DNA from 3 places in the Mesorhizobium sp. B4-1-4 genome. Region 3 is predicted to be linked to each of the others. Evidence: predicted binding sites of a transcription regulator. Region 3 holds the regulator's gene; each other region holds the start of a gene.
The links. The regulator PhoB, encoded in region 3, activates phosphate uptake and scavenging genes when phosphate is short. The targets are predictions, from matches to a motif close to TGTCATNNANCTGTCAT.
Positions count from the first base shown of each region.

Region 1 (5,198 bases), 2.9 Mb from region 3:
GCGTCTCGCATGATCTCTGCCGCCGGCGCCATCAGCGCCGAATGGAAGGGAGCCGAGACCTGCAGCATCAGCGCCCGCTTGGCTCCCTTTTCGGTGCAAAGTTTCGCCGCCAGTTCGACCGCCGCCTTGGCACCGGAAATCACCAACTGGCCGCCGCCATTGTCATTGGCGATCTGGCAGACCTTGCCGGACCCTTGCGCGGCCTCGGTGCAGGCGGCTTCGACATCGGCCTGCTCCAGCCCAATGATCGCCGCCATGGCGCCCTCGCCGGCTGGAACTGCCGCCTGCATGGCATTGCCGCGGATACGCAGCAGCCGGGCGGCATCGGCGACGGAAACGAAGCCGGCGGCGGCAAGCGCCGAATATTCGCCCAGCGAATGGCCGGCGACATAGGCGACCTTGTCTTTCAACGAGAAACCGCGCGATTCCAGTGCCCTGATCGCAGCCAGCGATACCGCCATCAAAGCCGGCTGCGCGTTGGCCGTCAGCGTCAAGGTCTCCTCCGGACCTTCCCAGATCAGCTTCGACAGGTTTTCGCCAAGCGCGTCATCGACCTCCTGGAATATCCTGCGCGCCTCGGGAAAGGCATCAGCGATATCCTTGCCCATGCCGACAGCCTGGCTGCCTTGTCCCGGAAAGGTGAATGCAACGGCCATGCGAGGGCTCCCGAAGACTTGTTCTGCTTGCCTGATAACACGTATTTTCCTTGCCTGTGACGCAAGGCAGCCGGTCAAGTCAAGCCCGCTTCAAACAAGCCTCAGGTCGGAACCTTCTGCCGAGTGCCTGTTCCAAAAGGGCTTTTCGCGATCACTCCTGATGAAAACTGCTCACGATTCGTTTGCTGGCTCTTCTTATTTCCGATACAGGCGCTAGCTTGGCGTGACAGTTTCATGACAGTCGAGTGACGCGTTTGTCGCTGGGTGGGGAAGCTAAGGTGGCCAAGAATTCGAAACGCGCCGGCGAGGCCGCGCCGCAGTTCCTGGAAGACGATCCGTCCACCGGTTATTTGCCGGGCCGGAGATGGCCGGTCGTCCGTTACGGATTGGTCAGCCTGCTGATCTCCGCCGTCCTGGTGTTCGCCATCGAGCTGATCGTGCGTGGCGATGTTGCCGGCACTGTTTCCTTCTTTCTTCAACCGCTCAAGCCGGGCTGGACGACCATCGTCGTGTTCGCCCTGATCCTGATCGGCCTCGACGCCTTGCTCGGCCGCAGTCACCAGAGCCTGATGATTGTCGCACCGTTGACCCTGGGGCTGGCCTTTGTGGGTCATCAGAAATCGCACTATCTTGGCGATCCGCTCTATCCGACAGATTTCCTCTACGCTCGCCAGATTTTCGCCCTGCTGCCGCTCCTGGTGCGCGAACGGCCGATGACCGCGCTGGCCATGGTCGTGGGCATCGTCGTCGGACTGTCGCTGCTCGTCCACGGTTGGCGGCTGTGGCACCGCAAGGTTCCGGCCCTCAGCCGCAAAGGCCGCCTTGCGCGGCTGACGCTGGCAGTGCCTCTGCTCGCCTTCTTCGTCTCGATCATGGACTACGCCACCTTCTCGTGGACCCGGGACCGGCTGCAGATCATCCCGATCATGTGGGACCAGAAGGAAAACTATGCCTCCAACGGCTTTGCGCTCGCCTTCGCGCTTAACGTGCCGATGGCCCATGTCTCGGCCCCCTCAGGCTATTCCGACAAGGCAATCGCGGCGATCGACCGGCCGCGGACGACAGCATCGGTGCCCGATGACAAGCCCGACATCATCGTCGTCATGAGCGAATCCTTCTGGGACCCAACCAAGCTGCCTGGCGTCGCCATCACGCCGGATCCCACTCCCACAGTGCGGGGATTGCGTTCGGGTTCGATGTTCTCGCCTGAATTCGGCGGCATGACCGCCAACATCGAATTCGAGGCGCTGACCGGCTTTTCCAATGCTTTCCTGCCGGCCGGCAGTATCCCCTACCAGCAATATGTGCGCACGCCGACGCCTTCGATGGCGACCTTCCTGAAGAGTGAAGGCTACAGGGCGCGTGCCATCCATCCAGGCACCAACTGGTTCTGGAACCGTGGCGCGGTGTATGCCGATTTCGGTTTCAACGATTTCAAGTCGGAAGAGACGTTGCCGCCCATGGAAAAGCGCGGACCGCTGGCATCGGATGCGGCAATGACGGATGAGATCATCCGCGAAGCCGACGCCAGCGACGATCCGGTGTTCTTCTTCGCCGTCAGCCTGCAGAACCACGGCCCCTATGAGCCGAACCGCTATAACAACCCGACCCACTCGGTACAGGCGCCGATCAGCCAGTGGGCGCGCGATTCGCTGCTGAGCTATGCGGAGGGTTCGGCCGATGCGGACCGCGGCCTTGACCGACTGATCGAATGGGCCAAGAAGCGCGAGCGGCCAACGATCATCGCCTTTTTCGGCGACCATCTGCCGCCGTTGGGGCCGGTCTATGTCGAGACCGGGTTCCTCAAGGACAACGTCGCGCCACGCAAGGAGCCGACGCCGGAAGCGGCCCTTGAACATCACGAGACACCGCTGGTCGTCTGGTCGAACCGCTCCGGTCCAATCAAGGACCTCGGCACGGTGAGCCCGGCATTCCTGCCCTATCATATCCTGACGGCCGCGGGCATCACCCATCCCTACTACACCGGTTTCCTGGGCGAGATGCGGGAGCGCTACCGCGTGGTCGACCGCAACCTGCTGCTGACACCGACTGGCCAAGCCACGCCCGATTGGTCGCGTCAGAAGGAGATCGACCCGGCGATCCGCGATTTCCAGCTGATCCAGTACGATATGATGTTCGGCAAGCGCCACGCGGCGCCGGATTTCTTCCCCGAGACGGTCAACAAGGTCGTCGCCCATACGAGCTGAGCCGGCGCCATCGTTCAGCAACGAGATCGAGCGTTCAATTGGTCAGTTGCAGCTTCGAGAACTTGCTGGCGATCTGCTCGAAAACGTTTGGCAGTTTGTTCGGATCATTGACTGCGTAGTAGTCGCTGGGATCCGAGGCGCAGGCACTGTAAAGCGTGCGGTTGGCCGCGGTGTCGGACTGCAGCACCATGGTGTAGATCTCTGCGCCCTGATTTTTCAACTGCGTGCAGACGCTCTTGGTCCATCCGTCCACATTGCGCGCGGCGGTCGTCTGATTGTCCGATCCAAGCCGACCGGCAGTTCCATAGCCTGAACCCGCGAGATAACCATAAGAGGTATAGTCCGACTTGGTCGTCTCTTTGCTGGCGCCATAAACCACGTTCTCACCGTCGGTGAGCAGCATGACGATTTTGCTTACCCCAGGCGTCTTCCACGGCGTTCCCTCAGTGTATGGCGCCGACGGCGACAACACCCGCTGGCCCCAAGCGAGGCCCTCGGCAACATTGGTGCCCGACCCGGCCCAGGCAAGCATCTTGGCGGCCTCCTTGCGGAGCTTCGTAAAATCTTCCGTCAACGGAACGACCGGCGAGGGACAGGACCGGTTTGGCCCCACCGTCAATTGCAAGGCATTCGGATCGGTGGTGGCAGCGGTGGCGATGGCGGTGTTCTGCGGTGCGACATACTTGGCGATTGTTTCGAGATCCTTCTTCGACGGGCTGGCGTCGCTTCCAAGCAAGCCGCTCAGATCTATTCCAAGAATGTTCAATCCCCCATTCTGAGCAAGCTTGGTCTGGTCGGGGACGTCGTCGACAAAAGAGTTGTTGTAGTAATTGGCGTCGTTTGAATAGCTGCCGGAAGGCTTCGTGCCGTTCCCTGGACTGTCCGGCGCGAAGTACGGCACGAACAGAGTGTCGGGGTAAGACGGGTCAGGCGACGTATCGGAAATGTTAAAGGAGCCGGGCCGCGCCTCGACGCAGCCTTTCCAACCCGTGTCGATCCCTTTGTCATCCTTCCATCCGGTCAACCTGGCGGCCGAGGCCGGGTCTTTCATCAATTGTCTGAACAGCGCCATATGATTGGGACGCTTGCCATTGATGACGGGAAAATTGATCCCATTGGTGGATGATTTGCCGTCCATGTCGATCCAGGATGGGTCGAAGCCGTCGCCATTGACATTGACGGCCGTGACGAACGGAACCAGTGCCGCGCGGACCTTGCGTGTTGGTGATTGTGCCGTTTCCAGATATCTGAGCAGATTGTCCGTCGCTGTCTTCAGGGCAGCAATTTTGGCGCCGGCCATCGAGCCGGTATTGTCCAGCACCAGCACAACCTCGAGCTGGTTGTTCGATTCGACGGCCGAGGCATCGACCACGATGTGCTTGTTCCGGCCAAACAGGAAAGCGAAGTTCAGATTGACGTCCGCCGAGGCGACAGCCTTTGTCTTGATGAAATTGACGCCTCTGTCGACGGTCAGCGTCGCCTGTGCGTTGGTGAGTTCGTCATGTCCGGCAATATTGGCCTGGAAGTAACGGTCGAAGGCGTCGGTCCGGGTAATGTCCAGATCGCCCAGATGCGAGGACGCAAGATTTGCCGCGTCGAGCGCATTCTGCAGGTTGCTTTTTGCCCGCATGATGGTGGACACGTCGACCGCGAAGGCCACGGCTGACAAGATGGCCGGCAGGCCCAGGGCGAGCAATAGCGTGAAATTGCCGCTCGTGGAGCGCCAGAACCTGTTGAGAAGCATTCTTACCCCCGGAAATGCTTGCCGCTTGTTATGCGGGTTGTCCGAGTTTTTGCCCCTTCCATGATGAACCGACCGTTGACGGAGAGGCTCAACCCTGCACAACCTGACATTGTGGTTAAGGGCTGGTTGCTGGAAAATCGCCGGGCCATACCGACGCCGCCGCTTGGTTTTCCAGCGCCCTGCGACATCGGGGATGCCGCTTGCCCTTGCTTTATCAGTGGATTGCTGTATAGACGCCGCCAATCTGCCGGTCCCAGCTGGGGGCTGAACGGAGGGGCGGAGGTTTTATCAAAAGCCTTCGTGTGAAGCCAGAAGCGCTTCCGCCTCCCGTGTCTCCGCTCTCGACCGTCTCGTCATGCTCCTTTCTTCCCCGCGCCTTGTTGGGCTCCACGGGTCAGAGAAGTTGCAGAGGCTTTTGCCGCCGGGAACCGGGAGAGAAACGAAGAAAGGCACGAAAGACATAATGGCTCTTTACGAACATGTGTTTCTTGCCCGGCAAGACCTCTCGCAGCAGCAGGTCGATGCGCTTGTCGAACAGTACAAGGGCGTCATCGCAGCGAATGGCGGGTCTGTCGGCCGGGTCGAGAACTG
Region 1 covers NZ_CP083950.1:1,069,177-1,074,374, reverse strand. The annotation lists gene fabD (ACP S-malonyltransferase) at 1-656, opposite strand, end outside; gene FJW03_RS04935 (LTA synthase family protein) at 911-2,863, shown strand; gene FJW03_RS04930 (pilus assembly protein) at 2,898-4,850, opposite strand; gene rpsF (30S ribosomal protein S6) at 5,071-5,198, shown strand, end outside.
Region 1: the regulator PhoB is predicted to act here: its motif matches at 880-896, upstream of FJW03_RS04935 (LTA synthase family protein).

Region 2 (5,198 bases), 3.1 Mb from region 3:
ATACCAACCCGGTATCCGTCATGAACGCCAACCCGGCCGCTGTCAATGCGGCTTCAGAAAAGGGCAGCGCGATGTCGCAAATGCAGAATGTCGAACGACAGTTGCGCGAAATGATCCTGGGGCTCGAGATCGGTCCCGGCGAGAAATTGACCGAGCGATGGGTCGAAGGCCGCTTCGGCGCCTCGCGCACGCCGGTCAGGGCAGCACTGCTGCGGCTGGAGACCGAGGGTCTTGTCGGCAGGGACGGGCGCGGCTGGACGGTCTCGCCCATCAACCTGGCCGAGCTTGAGCAGATCGCGGTCTATCGCGAAGCGGTCGAGGTCGCGGCCCTGAGGCTGACATGCGCGCACGACGAAAGGAGCGCCCTCGACGTCATCGAGGCGATGCTCGATTCCTGCGACGAAAACACGCCGCGCGAGGAATGGCACCGTGTCGGCATGGATTTTCACATCGAGCTGGCGCGGCTGTCGGGCAACGAATTCCTGTTCAGGGCGGTGCGCGATGCCATGACGCGCCTGTCGCGTGCTCGCTGGCTGGAGGTGCGCGACGAAGCAGCCCTTGGCCGCGCCTGGGCCGAACATCGCGCCATTCTGGCGGCAACACGGCTTGGCGACGCCGATGAAGCGGCGCGCCGGCTTTCAGCCCACATCATCGGCAGCCGCGACCGGCTGGTGGCGTCGCTTGCCAACGATCGGCGCGGTCTTCGCGCCAGGGGATTTGCAGTCGTCGCCGCTTAGCGGCCTGACCGGCAGGGCACTCGCCGGGCAAAAAGCGATGTCCGGACGCGGAGTGCACTTTCGGCCTCGCTTCATGGGCGCCGATGGCGTAAGAGCGGCGATGGAAAACAACCGATTTGAAACGCCGGTGACCGTCAAGTCCGTCACCGCAGGAAGCACTCAGCTCTTGCGTTCGGCGAGGGAGGCTTCCGATTACCTCCTCAACAGCTGGCCCGGCAAGCGCAGTCCCAAGCATCGCGCGGCACTTCAGGCCTGCCACGACGCACTGGCCGGCGACAAGCCGGCCATGAATGCCCGGCGCGCCTTCATCGCCGCGGCGCGTGAAGTGGATGTATTCATCAGCGACAAGGCGCCCGCCTGACGCGGCGCGACATGCGTTAAGACGGAGCCGGCAATCGCGGGCCTGTTGCCGTCATTCCCCTGTGTCGGCTTCGACTTTGGCCTCGGGCTTCGACCGCTCCCGCGCGGCAACCTTGGCCGCCAGCTTCTCGGCCTTTTTGGCCGCTTTCTGCCGGTCGCGCTCCTTGCGTTCCTGATCGTAGTTCGGTGCTCGCGCCATATCGGCTCCCTTTGACCTGCCTTGCGGCTCTGAACCTGCCTAGGAGCATTAGCCGTCAAACACAACAGCTGAAACGACAGCGCGTGGGTTCTGACGTCGAAGATATGCCGGGGCCTTGCCAGATGGGCGCCACAATGATGTAGGAAACGCCAGGGCGCCAGCGTCTTGAGAGCTGCCCGTTTGATCAAGTGAACCATGGCCACAATTGCGCGGACGTCGGCAAAGGTCTTCTATTATGCGCGAAATTTTGTGCGCGATGTCGTTCCGCAAGCATTGTTCCGACGCAGGTTGGGCATTCGCCTGGAAAAGGCGAGGCTTTCCGAAGAGGCGGCGCGCCGGCGGTTGAACTACTACAACAAGCTGCAGGATGGTTTCACGCCAAGCGCGAATGCCGTGCGCGTCGGCAAGCTGCCCTTCACGCCGACCATGTACTATTACGACCTGAAGGAATTTGCCCGCTACTTCGATCCCGGATTGCTCATCGACCTGGAGTTCGGCGACGTCAGGAATGTGCCGAAGGTGCCGTCGATCGTGAAGGACCGGCCGATCCGTGATGATAACAAGAACGCGGTCATAATGAAGCTCGACAAGTTTCGTCACTTCCAGATGCCGGCCGACGCCATTTCGTTTACCGACAAGCTGCCTGCGGTGGTCTGGCGCGGCGATCTCAACAATCCGATCAGGACAAGATTTCTGAAAGCTGTGTGCGCGCTGTCGTTCTGCGATGCCGGCTCGCACAAGCCGAACGCTCCGGCCGAATACGCCAAGCCCTTTCTCAGCATCAGCCAGCAGCAGCGCTATCGCTACATCGTCTCGCTCGAAGGCAATGACGTGGCGACCAATCTCAAATGGATCATGAACTCGAGGTCGCTCTGCCTGATGCCGCCGCCGACCTATGAGACGTGGTTCGCGGAGCGGCTGCTCGAGCCCAATGTCCATTATGTACCGCTTGAAGCGGATTTCTCGAACCTGGCCGAACATGTGGCCTATTTCGAACGGCACCCGGCGAAGGCCGAGCGCATCATCGCGGCCGCGAACGCCTATTGCCGGATATTCGACAACGAACAGACGGAGCAGGCGATCTCGCTGCTGGTGCTCTACAAATATTTCGTGCTCAGCGGCCAGATCAAGCCCGATGCCGAGGTCTGGCGTTACATAACGGGCTAGTCGCCGGCGACATTTGGCGTCGGCGCCATTGGTCTCGCGTTTGGATGACACCGGGTTGCGAAATGCCTGGCACAATGGCGTGTGAGCATGGCGCGGGAACTATCTCGGGCTGCCGGGTGTCTTGGTCGCGTTTGTCCTGATATCAACGTGGTACGATGGCCACCATAAAACGAACGACGCAGAAGGTTTTCTACTATGCGCGAAACGTCATGCGCGATATCGCCCCCCAGGTCCTCTTCCGACGACGGCTGGCGGCCCGCCTGGAGCAGGCCAGGCTCTCGGATGAGGCCGTGCACCGGCGGTTGAATGACTACAATAAGTTGCAGGGCACCTTTATGCCAAGCCCGGATGCGGTGCGCATCGACAAGATGCCGTTTGAGCCGAGCATGTACTATTACGACCTGAAGGAGTTCGCCCGTTATTTCGATCGGGCATTGCTCCTCGACCTGGAGTTTGGCGACGTCAGGCATGTGCCGAAGGTGCCGACACTCGTCAAGGATCGGCCGATCCGCGCCGACAACAGCAACGCGGTCATCCTGAAGTTCAACAAGTTCCGCCACTTTTACATGCCGGACGACGCGGTCGCCTTTGCCGACAAGCTGCCGGTCGTGATCTGGCGCGGCGATCTCAACAATCCGATCAGGACACGGTTTCTGGACGCAGCGCGCGACCTGCCTTTCTGCGACGTGGGTTCGCACAAGCGAAGTGCTCCGGCCGAATACAGCAAGCCCTTTCTCAGCATCAGCCAGCATCTGCGCTACCGCTATATCGTCTCGCTCGAGGGCAATGACGTGGCGACCAACCTCAAATGGATCATGAATTCGAACTCGCTCTGCCTGATGCCGCCGCCGACCTACGAGACATGGTTCGCGGAGAGCCAACTCGAAGCCAATGTCCACTATGTGCCACTCGATCCGGATTTCGCCGATCTCGGCGAAAAGGTGCGCTATTTCGAAGCGCACCCGGCGGCGGCGGAGCGCATCATCGCCGCAGCCAACGCCTATTGCCGCAAATTTTCCAATGAGCGAGACGAGCAGGCGATCTCCCTGCTCGTGCTCTACAAATATTTCGTGCTCAGCGGTCAGATCGAACCCGACCCCGAACTCTGGCGGTTCATCGAAGGTTAGGCGTCACGCGCCTTCGGTCAGCCGCAGTGGCTGCAATCACGCCTGAGTTGCAATAAAACCGTCACTGCCGGCCTATATTGAAGTCGGCTCAGGTGTTTCCATCAAGGCCGCTGGGCCAGCAATGGGAACACCGTCCGGAACCGACAGGGTTTGCAAGCGGAGCAGCTGACATGACCGAGCTAAAACAGAATTCTCCCGCCAAGGACTGGCTCGAAGCCGAGCTCGCCGATACGCTCGACGAAGATTATGAACTCGAAATGTCGGAGCCGGCGCTGTCGATGGAGATCGCCAAGATCTACAAGAATTCGCATCCGCCTTCGATCGATCGCATGCAGTATTTTCGCGACCTGATCACCCTGCAGTCCGAATTGATCAAACTCCAGTCCTGGGTCGCCTATCACAAGAAGAAGCTGGTGGTGATTTTCGAGGGCCGTGACTCCGCTGGCAAGGGTGGCGTCATCAAGCGCATCACCCAGCGGCTCAATCCGCGCATCTGCCGCGTCGTGGCATTGCCGGCGCCGACCGAGCGCGAGAAGTCGCAATGGTATTTCCAGCGTTATGTCCCGCATCTGCCGGCGGGCGGCGAGATCGTGCTGTTCGACCGCTCCTGGTACAACCGGTCCGGCGTCGAACGGGTGATGGGCTTTGCTTCGCACGAGCAGGTCGAGGAGTTCTTCCATGACGTGCCGGAGTTCGAGCGCATGCTGGTGCGCTCGGGCATCACCGTGGTCAAATACTGGTTCTCGATCACCGATGAGGAACAGCAGATGCGCTTCCTGATGCGCATCCACGATCCGATGAAGCAGTGGAAGCTGTCGCCCATGGATCTCCAGTCGCGTGTGCGCTGGGAGCAATACACCAAGGCCAAGGAAGAAACCTTCGCCCGCACCAACATTCCCGAAGCGCCCTGGTTCATCGTCGAGGGCAACGACAAGAAGCGCGCGCGGCTCAACTGCATCGATCATCTTTTGAAGCAGATGCCGTATGAAGATGTGCCGCACGAGGAGATCACACTGCCCGAGCGCGTGTTCAACCCGGAATACGAGCGCCAGGTTCTGCCGCGAGAACTTTATGTGCCGGAGAAATATTGAGGCGCATTTCCGTCTCTCCCCGCATAGTGACGGAGAGAAAGAGGCTTGCACCTGCGGGTTTCGCCAATGACCGGAGTTGCGGCTATGCCCGTTTGATGACCACATGCATGGCGTGCGGCGAAGCGACCTGTTCGCTGCATTGATAGCCGAGTTTCGGCATGTCGAGGCCGGCCAGAAGGTTTTCGCCTGCGCCGATCAGCACGGGCGAGATCGCCAGATGCATCTCGTCGATAAGTTTCTGCTCCAGATATTGCCTGATTGTCGCGACGCCGCCACCGACTCGCACATCCTTTCCATCAGCCGCAGCCTTCGCTTGCTCAAGCGCCGAATGGATACCCTCGGTGACGAAGTAAAAGGTCGTGCCGCCTTCCATGACGACGGGCTCACGCGCATGGTGGGTCAGCACGAAGACCGGCACGTGATAGGGCGGGTTGTCGCCCCACCAGCCCTTCCAGCTCTCGTCCTTCCAGGGGCCGCGGATGGGTCCGAACATGTTGCGGCCCAGGATCCAGGCGCC
Region 2 covers NZ_CP083950.1:1,314,209-1,319,406, forward strand. The annotation lists gene FJW03_RS06185 (GntR family transcriptional regulator) at 72-737, shown strand; gene FJW03_RS06190 (DUF982 domain-containing protein) at 838-1,098, shown strand; gene FJW03_RS06195 (hypothetical protein) at 1,150-1,296, opposite strand; gene FJW03_RS06200 (glycosyl transferase family 90) at 1,492-2,463, shown strand; gene FJW03_RS06205 (glycosyl transferase family 90) at 2,619-3,590, shown strand; gene ppk2 (polyphosphate kinase 2) at 3,761-4,681, shown strand; gene FJW03_RS06215 (dihydrofolate reductase family protein) at 4,764-5,198, opposite strand, start outside.
Region 2: the regulator PhoB is predicted to act here: its motif matches at 3,639-3,655, upstream of ppk2 (polyphosphate kinase 2).

Region 3 (5,198 bases):
TTACCGGACGCAGAGAGGACAGATGAAACCGATGTTGTCCACCGATTTGAACGTGGCCGAGGCTGCCGTGGAAAAGGCCAAGATCGAGGTCAAGAACCTCAATTTCTACTATGGCCAGTCGAAGGCGCTGAAGGACATCAGCCTGTCGCTGCCCGAGCGCAGTGTCACCGCCTTCATCGGCCCTTCGGGCTGCGGGAAGTCGACGCTGCTGCGCGTCTTCAACCGCATCTACGAGCTCTACCCGAGGCAGAGCGCCGAGGGTCAGGTGCTGCTTGACGGCCGGAACATTCTCGACCGCTCGCAGGACCTCAACCTGCTGCGCACCAAGATCGGCATGGTGTTCCAGAAGCCGACGCCGTTTCCGATGTCGATCTATGAAAACATCGCGTTCGGCGTCAGGCTCTATGAGAAGATCAGCAAGGCCGAGATGGACGGCCGTGTCGAGCAGGCGCTGAAGCGCGCGGCTCTGTGGACCGAGGTCAAGGACAAGCTCAACGCCAGCGGCCTCAGCCTTTCGGGCGGCCAGCAGCAGCGTCTTTGCATCGCCCGCACCGTGGCGGTGAAGCCGGAGGTCATCCTGCTCGACGAGCCGGCATCGGCGCTCGACCCGCTGTCGACCGCCAAGATCGAGGAATTGATCGACGAGCTGCAAGCCGACTACACGATCGTCATCGTCACCCACAACATGCAGCAGGCGGCGCGCGTGTCGCGCCAGACGGCTTTCATGTATCTGGGCGAGCTGGTCGAGTTCGATCGTACGGAGAAGATCTTCACATCGCCCCGCGAGAAGCGCACGCAGGACTATATCACCGGCCGCTTCGGCTGATCTCACGCATACGAGGACCAGGATCATGGCCGAACACACAGTCGCTTCTTTCGACGAGGATCTCGGACAGATCAGCAGGCTGATCAGCGACATGGGCGATCTCGCCAGCTCGATGGTCGGCGGCGCCACCAAGGCGCTGCTGAACTCCGACAACGCGCTGGCACAGCGCGTTGTCTCCGACGACGTCATCATGGACGCGCGCCAGCGCGAACTCGACGACCGCGCCATCACGCTGATCGCCAAGCGCCAGCCGATGGCCGACGATCTGCGGCATGTCGTCGGGTCGATCCGCATGGCCGGCGACCTCGAACGCATTGGCGACCTTGCCAAGAACATCGCCAAGCGCGTCGGTACGGTCGGCCTGTCCACCACGCCGCGCGACCTGTCGCATTCCATCGACGCCATGGCGCAGCTGGTGCTGATCCAGGTGCAGGGCGTGATCGAGGAGTATGCGGCGCACGATGCCGAAGCCCTCGCCAAGCTGCGCGCCGATGACGAACGTATCGACGTCAAATACACCTCCGTGTTCCGCGAACTTCTCACCTACATGATGGAGGATCCGCGCAACATCACGGCTTGCACGCATCTGTTGTTCTGCGCCAAGAATCTCGAGCGCATCGGCGACCATGTGACCAACATCGCCGAGAATGCCTACTATGTGCTGACCGGTACGCAGTTGCCCGCGAATCGTCCGAAGCAGGACGAAACGGCGATGTCGGCGCCGGCGGCTTGATCGTCAGAGCGGTTCACCGTTTTACGGAAAACCGCTCTCTCTCTTGTTTCCATGCAATTCCGGACGGAAAACCGCTTCACACTTTTCCTGGAATTGCCTTAGAGGTGACCAGTCGATGATCGCGCCACGCATCATGGTGGTGGAGGATGAGGAGCCACTCGGCGTGCTCCTCCGCTACAATCTGGAATCGGAAGGCTACCAGGTCGAGGTGGTCCCGCGCGGCGACGAGGCGGAGATTCGCCTGCAGGAGAACGTCCCCGACCTCCTGGTGCTCGACTGGATGGTGCCGGCTGTGTCCGGCATCGAACTCTGTCGCCGGCTAAGGATGCGGCCCGAGACCGAGCGGCTGCCGATCATCATGCTGACGGCGCGCGGCGAGGAAAGCGACCGCGTGCGCGGCCTTTCGACCGGCGCCGACGATTATCTGGTCAAGCCGTTCTCGACACCGGAATTCATGGCCAGGGTCAAGGCGCTGCTGCGCCGCGCCAAGCCGGAAGTGCTGTCCAGCGTGCTCAAGGTGGGCGACATCGTGCTCGACCGCGAATCACATCGCGTCTACCGCAAGAAGAGCGAGATCCGGCTCGGGCCGACCGAATTCCGCCTGCTCGAATTCATGATGCGTCATCCCGGCCGGGTGTTCTCGCGCAGCCAGCTGCTCGACAATGTCTGGGGGGAGACGATCTATATCGACGAGCGCACGGTGGACGTGCATGTCGGCCGGTTGCGCAAGGCGGTCAATAACGGCCGCATGCCCGACGTCATCCGCACCATTCGTGGTGCGGGGTATGCAATCCGCGAGGATTGAGCGCGACTTTATTCAGGCCACGTTCTTCCCGGAGCCGGCTTTCGCCTGCATGCCCGGCGCGAAAATCTCCTGGTCGACGAAGGTCAGCGCCCGCATGGCGCAGCCCTCGCGGATCAGCGGCAACTCGTTGGGCTCGGTGTCGAAGGAAATCGATTTCGAGTGCTGGCCGCCGGCGGTCTGGGCGATGGCCTCGCGCAATGCCGGCTCGATCAGGTCGAAGGCGGCGGCGCTGACGCCGACCATGGCGACGGGGGCGGGATCGATCAGCGCGAACAGGCTGCCGAGGCCGTAGCCCAGCGCCTCGCCGGCCCTGCGGTAGGCCTCGCGCTCGGGCCCGTCCGTTTGCCGCGCCGTCGCCGCCAGCGCCCGCATCTGCGCGTCGCTGACATCGGCGACCGGCTCGGTGTCCTCGCTGAGCTGCCTGGCGTTGCGCCAGATGGCGTAATTGCCGGCATAGGCTTCGACGCAGCCGCGCCGCCCGCAGCGGCAGAGCGCGCCGCCTGGCCGATGGATCATGTGGCCGAATTCGCCGCCCGAGGAATGGGTGCCGGTGAAGAGCTCGCCCTTCAGCACCAGGCCCATGCCGATACCGTGCGAAAGGAGAATGGCGATGAAGTCGTCGCGGTAACGCTCCGGATCGCGCCAGCGCAGCGCCACCGCCATCATGTTGCAGTCATTCTCCACGGTGGCGGGGATGCCGAACTCGGCTTCGAGTATGTCGGCGAAGGCGATGTCGGTCTGCGGCGTGATGGGCGACCACAGCATTGCCCGGGCATCGGTGTCGGTGATGCCCTGGATCGCCAGCGCGATGCGGGCGACGCTGCGCACGTCGAGGTCGGGATCCTCCAGGCGCCGCCGCACGATGGCGACGCATTCGCCGATCAGTGCATCGCGCGACATGGTCAGCGTGTCCAGCCGGCGCTGTTCCTCTGATATGACCTGGCCGGCATAGTCGATGACGGCGACGGACAGGAAATTCAGCGACAGCACCACGGTCATCACCGTTGCGGCTTCCGGATTGAGGCCAAGCCCGACCTGCGGCCTGCCGCGTTTGAGCGCGCCGGCCTCGCTCGGCTTGCCTTCGGCCAGGATACCTTCGCCGATCAGATCGGAGGAAATCGCCGATATGGTGGAGTGGCTGAGGCCGGTGGTCGCGGCGATTTCGGTGCGCGAGGGCTGGCCGGCCCGGCGCACGGCCGCAATCACCATTGCGCGGTTGCGCCGGCGCAGATCGTCGTGGCGGATTCCGACCGACATGCCTTTCCAATATCCTCCCGGTCGCCGCGGCTCGTCGTGCCCCTCGAACACTGCGGCAACAGATCAAATACTGGCAGAAGCGGCCGGCGATGTCATTTATTTATTGCGGGGCTCGAAAAAAGTTCTCGGCCCTCAAAATCCATCAGAATCATTGTTGACAGCCTTCCGGCGATGCATCACTATTTTTTTTGAGGCTCGAAAAAATAGAGCCTTTGTGCCGGCCTTCGGGTCAGTTTGGTCGCGCCATACGCGGCGCAGGGAGGATATCATGAAGAGATTCGCAGTCGCCATCCTGGCGGGTGTCGCCATGTCACTGACGCTCGCGTCGGTCGCGCAGGCGAAGGGCAAGGTCATCGGCGTTTCTTGGTCCAACTTCCAGGAAGAGCGCTGGAAGACCGACGAGGCCGCCATGAAGAAGGCAATCGAGGCCGCAGGCGACAAGTACATCTCCGCCGACGCGCAGTCCAATCCGGGCAAGCAGCTCACCGATGTCGAGAGTCTGATCTCGCAGGGCGCCAATTCGCTGATCATCCTGGCGCAGGATGCCTCGGCCATCGGCCCGGCCGTCCAGAAGGCGCTGGACGAAGGCATTCCGGTCGTTGGCTATGACCGCCTGATCGAGAACAAGGACGTCTTCTACCTGACCTTCGACAACAAGGAAGTCGGCCGCATGCAGGCCCGCGCGGTGTTCAAGGTCAAGCCGGAAGGCAACTATGTCTTCATCAAGGGCTCGGGCGCCGATCCGAATGCCGACTTCCTGTTCTCGGGCTCGATGGAAGTGCTCAAGCCGGCCATCGACAGCGGCAAGATCAAGAATGTCGGCGAGGCCTATACAGACGGCTGGCTGCCAGCCAACGCCCAGAAGAACATGGAGCAGTTCCTGACCGCCAACGACAACAAGGTCGACGCCGTGGTCGCCGCCAATGACGGCACCGCCGGCGGTGTCGTCGCGGCGCTGACCGCGCAAGGCCTTGCCGGCACCGTGCCGGTGTCGGGCCAGGACGGCGACCATGCCGCGCTGAACCGCATCGCGCTCGGCACTCAGACCGTGTCGGTGTGGAAGGACGCGCGCGAGCTCGGTAGGAATGCCGCCGAGATCGCCTCGCAGCTGGCCGACGGCAAGAAGATGACCGACATCGCCGGCGTGAAGGACTTCACGACGCCTGGCGGCAACACCGTCAAGTCGCTGTTCCTGACCCCGGTCGCCATCACCAAGGACAATCTCAACGTCGTCATCGATGCCGGCTGGATCAAGAAGGACGAAGTCTGCGCGGGCGTCGCCGCCGGCACCGTCGCGGCCTGCAACTAAGCTGGCCTGTTTCTCTCAGATATAGACGCCGCGGCCCTGGAACGTTTCAGTGTTTCTTGAATCGCTGAACCGTTCCAGCCCATTGTTTCCCGCAATTCCGGACGGAAACCGCCACGCACTTTCCTGGAATTGCCTCAAAGCCGCGGCGTTTTCTCAAAAAGATTTGTGTTTCCGCATCAGGCGGATAGCTTCTAGGCTGGGCTCCGGCGTCCGCGCCAGACGGCGGCCAGTGGGAGGAAATCATGACCGACACGACGTCCAACCCGCC
Region 3 covers NZ_CP083950.1:4,405,744-4,410,941, reverse strand. The annotation lists gene pstA (phosphate ABC transporter permease PstA) at 1-26, shown strand, start outside; gene pstB (phosphate ABC transporter ATP-binding protein PstB) at 23-826, shown strand; gene phoU (phosphate signaling complex protein PhoU) at 852-1,559, shown strand; gene phoB (phosphate regulon transcriptional regulator PhoB) at 1,675-2,364, shown strand; gene FJW03_RS21140 (ROK family protein) at 2,377-3,621, opposite strand; gene xylF (D-xylose ABC transporter substrate-binding protein) at 3,890-4,930, shown strand; gene FJW03_RS21130 (sugar ABC transporter permease) at 5,173-5,198, shown strand, end outside.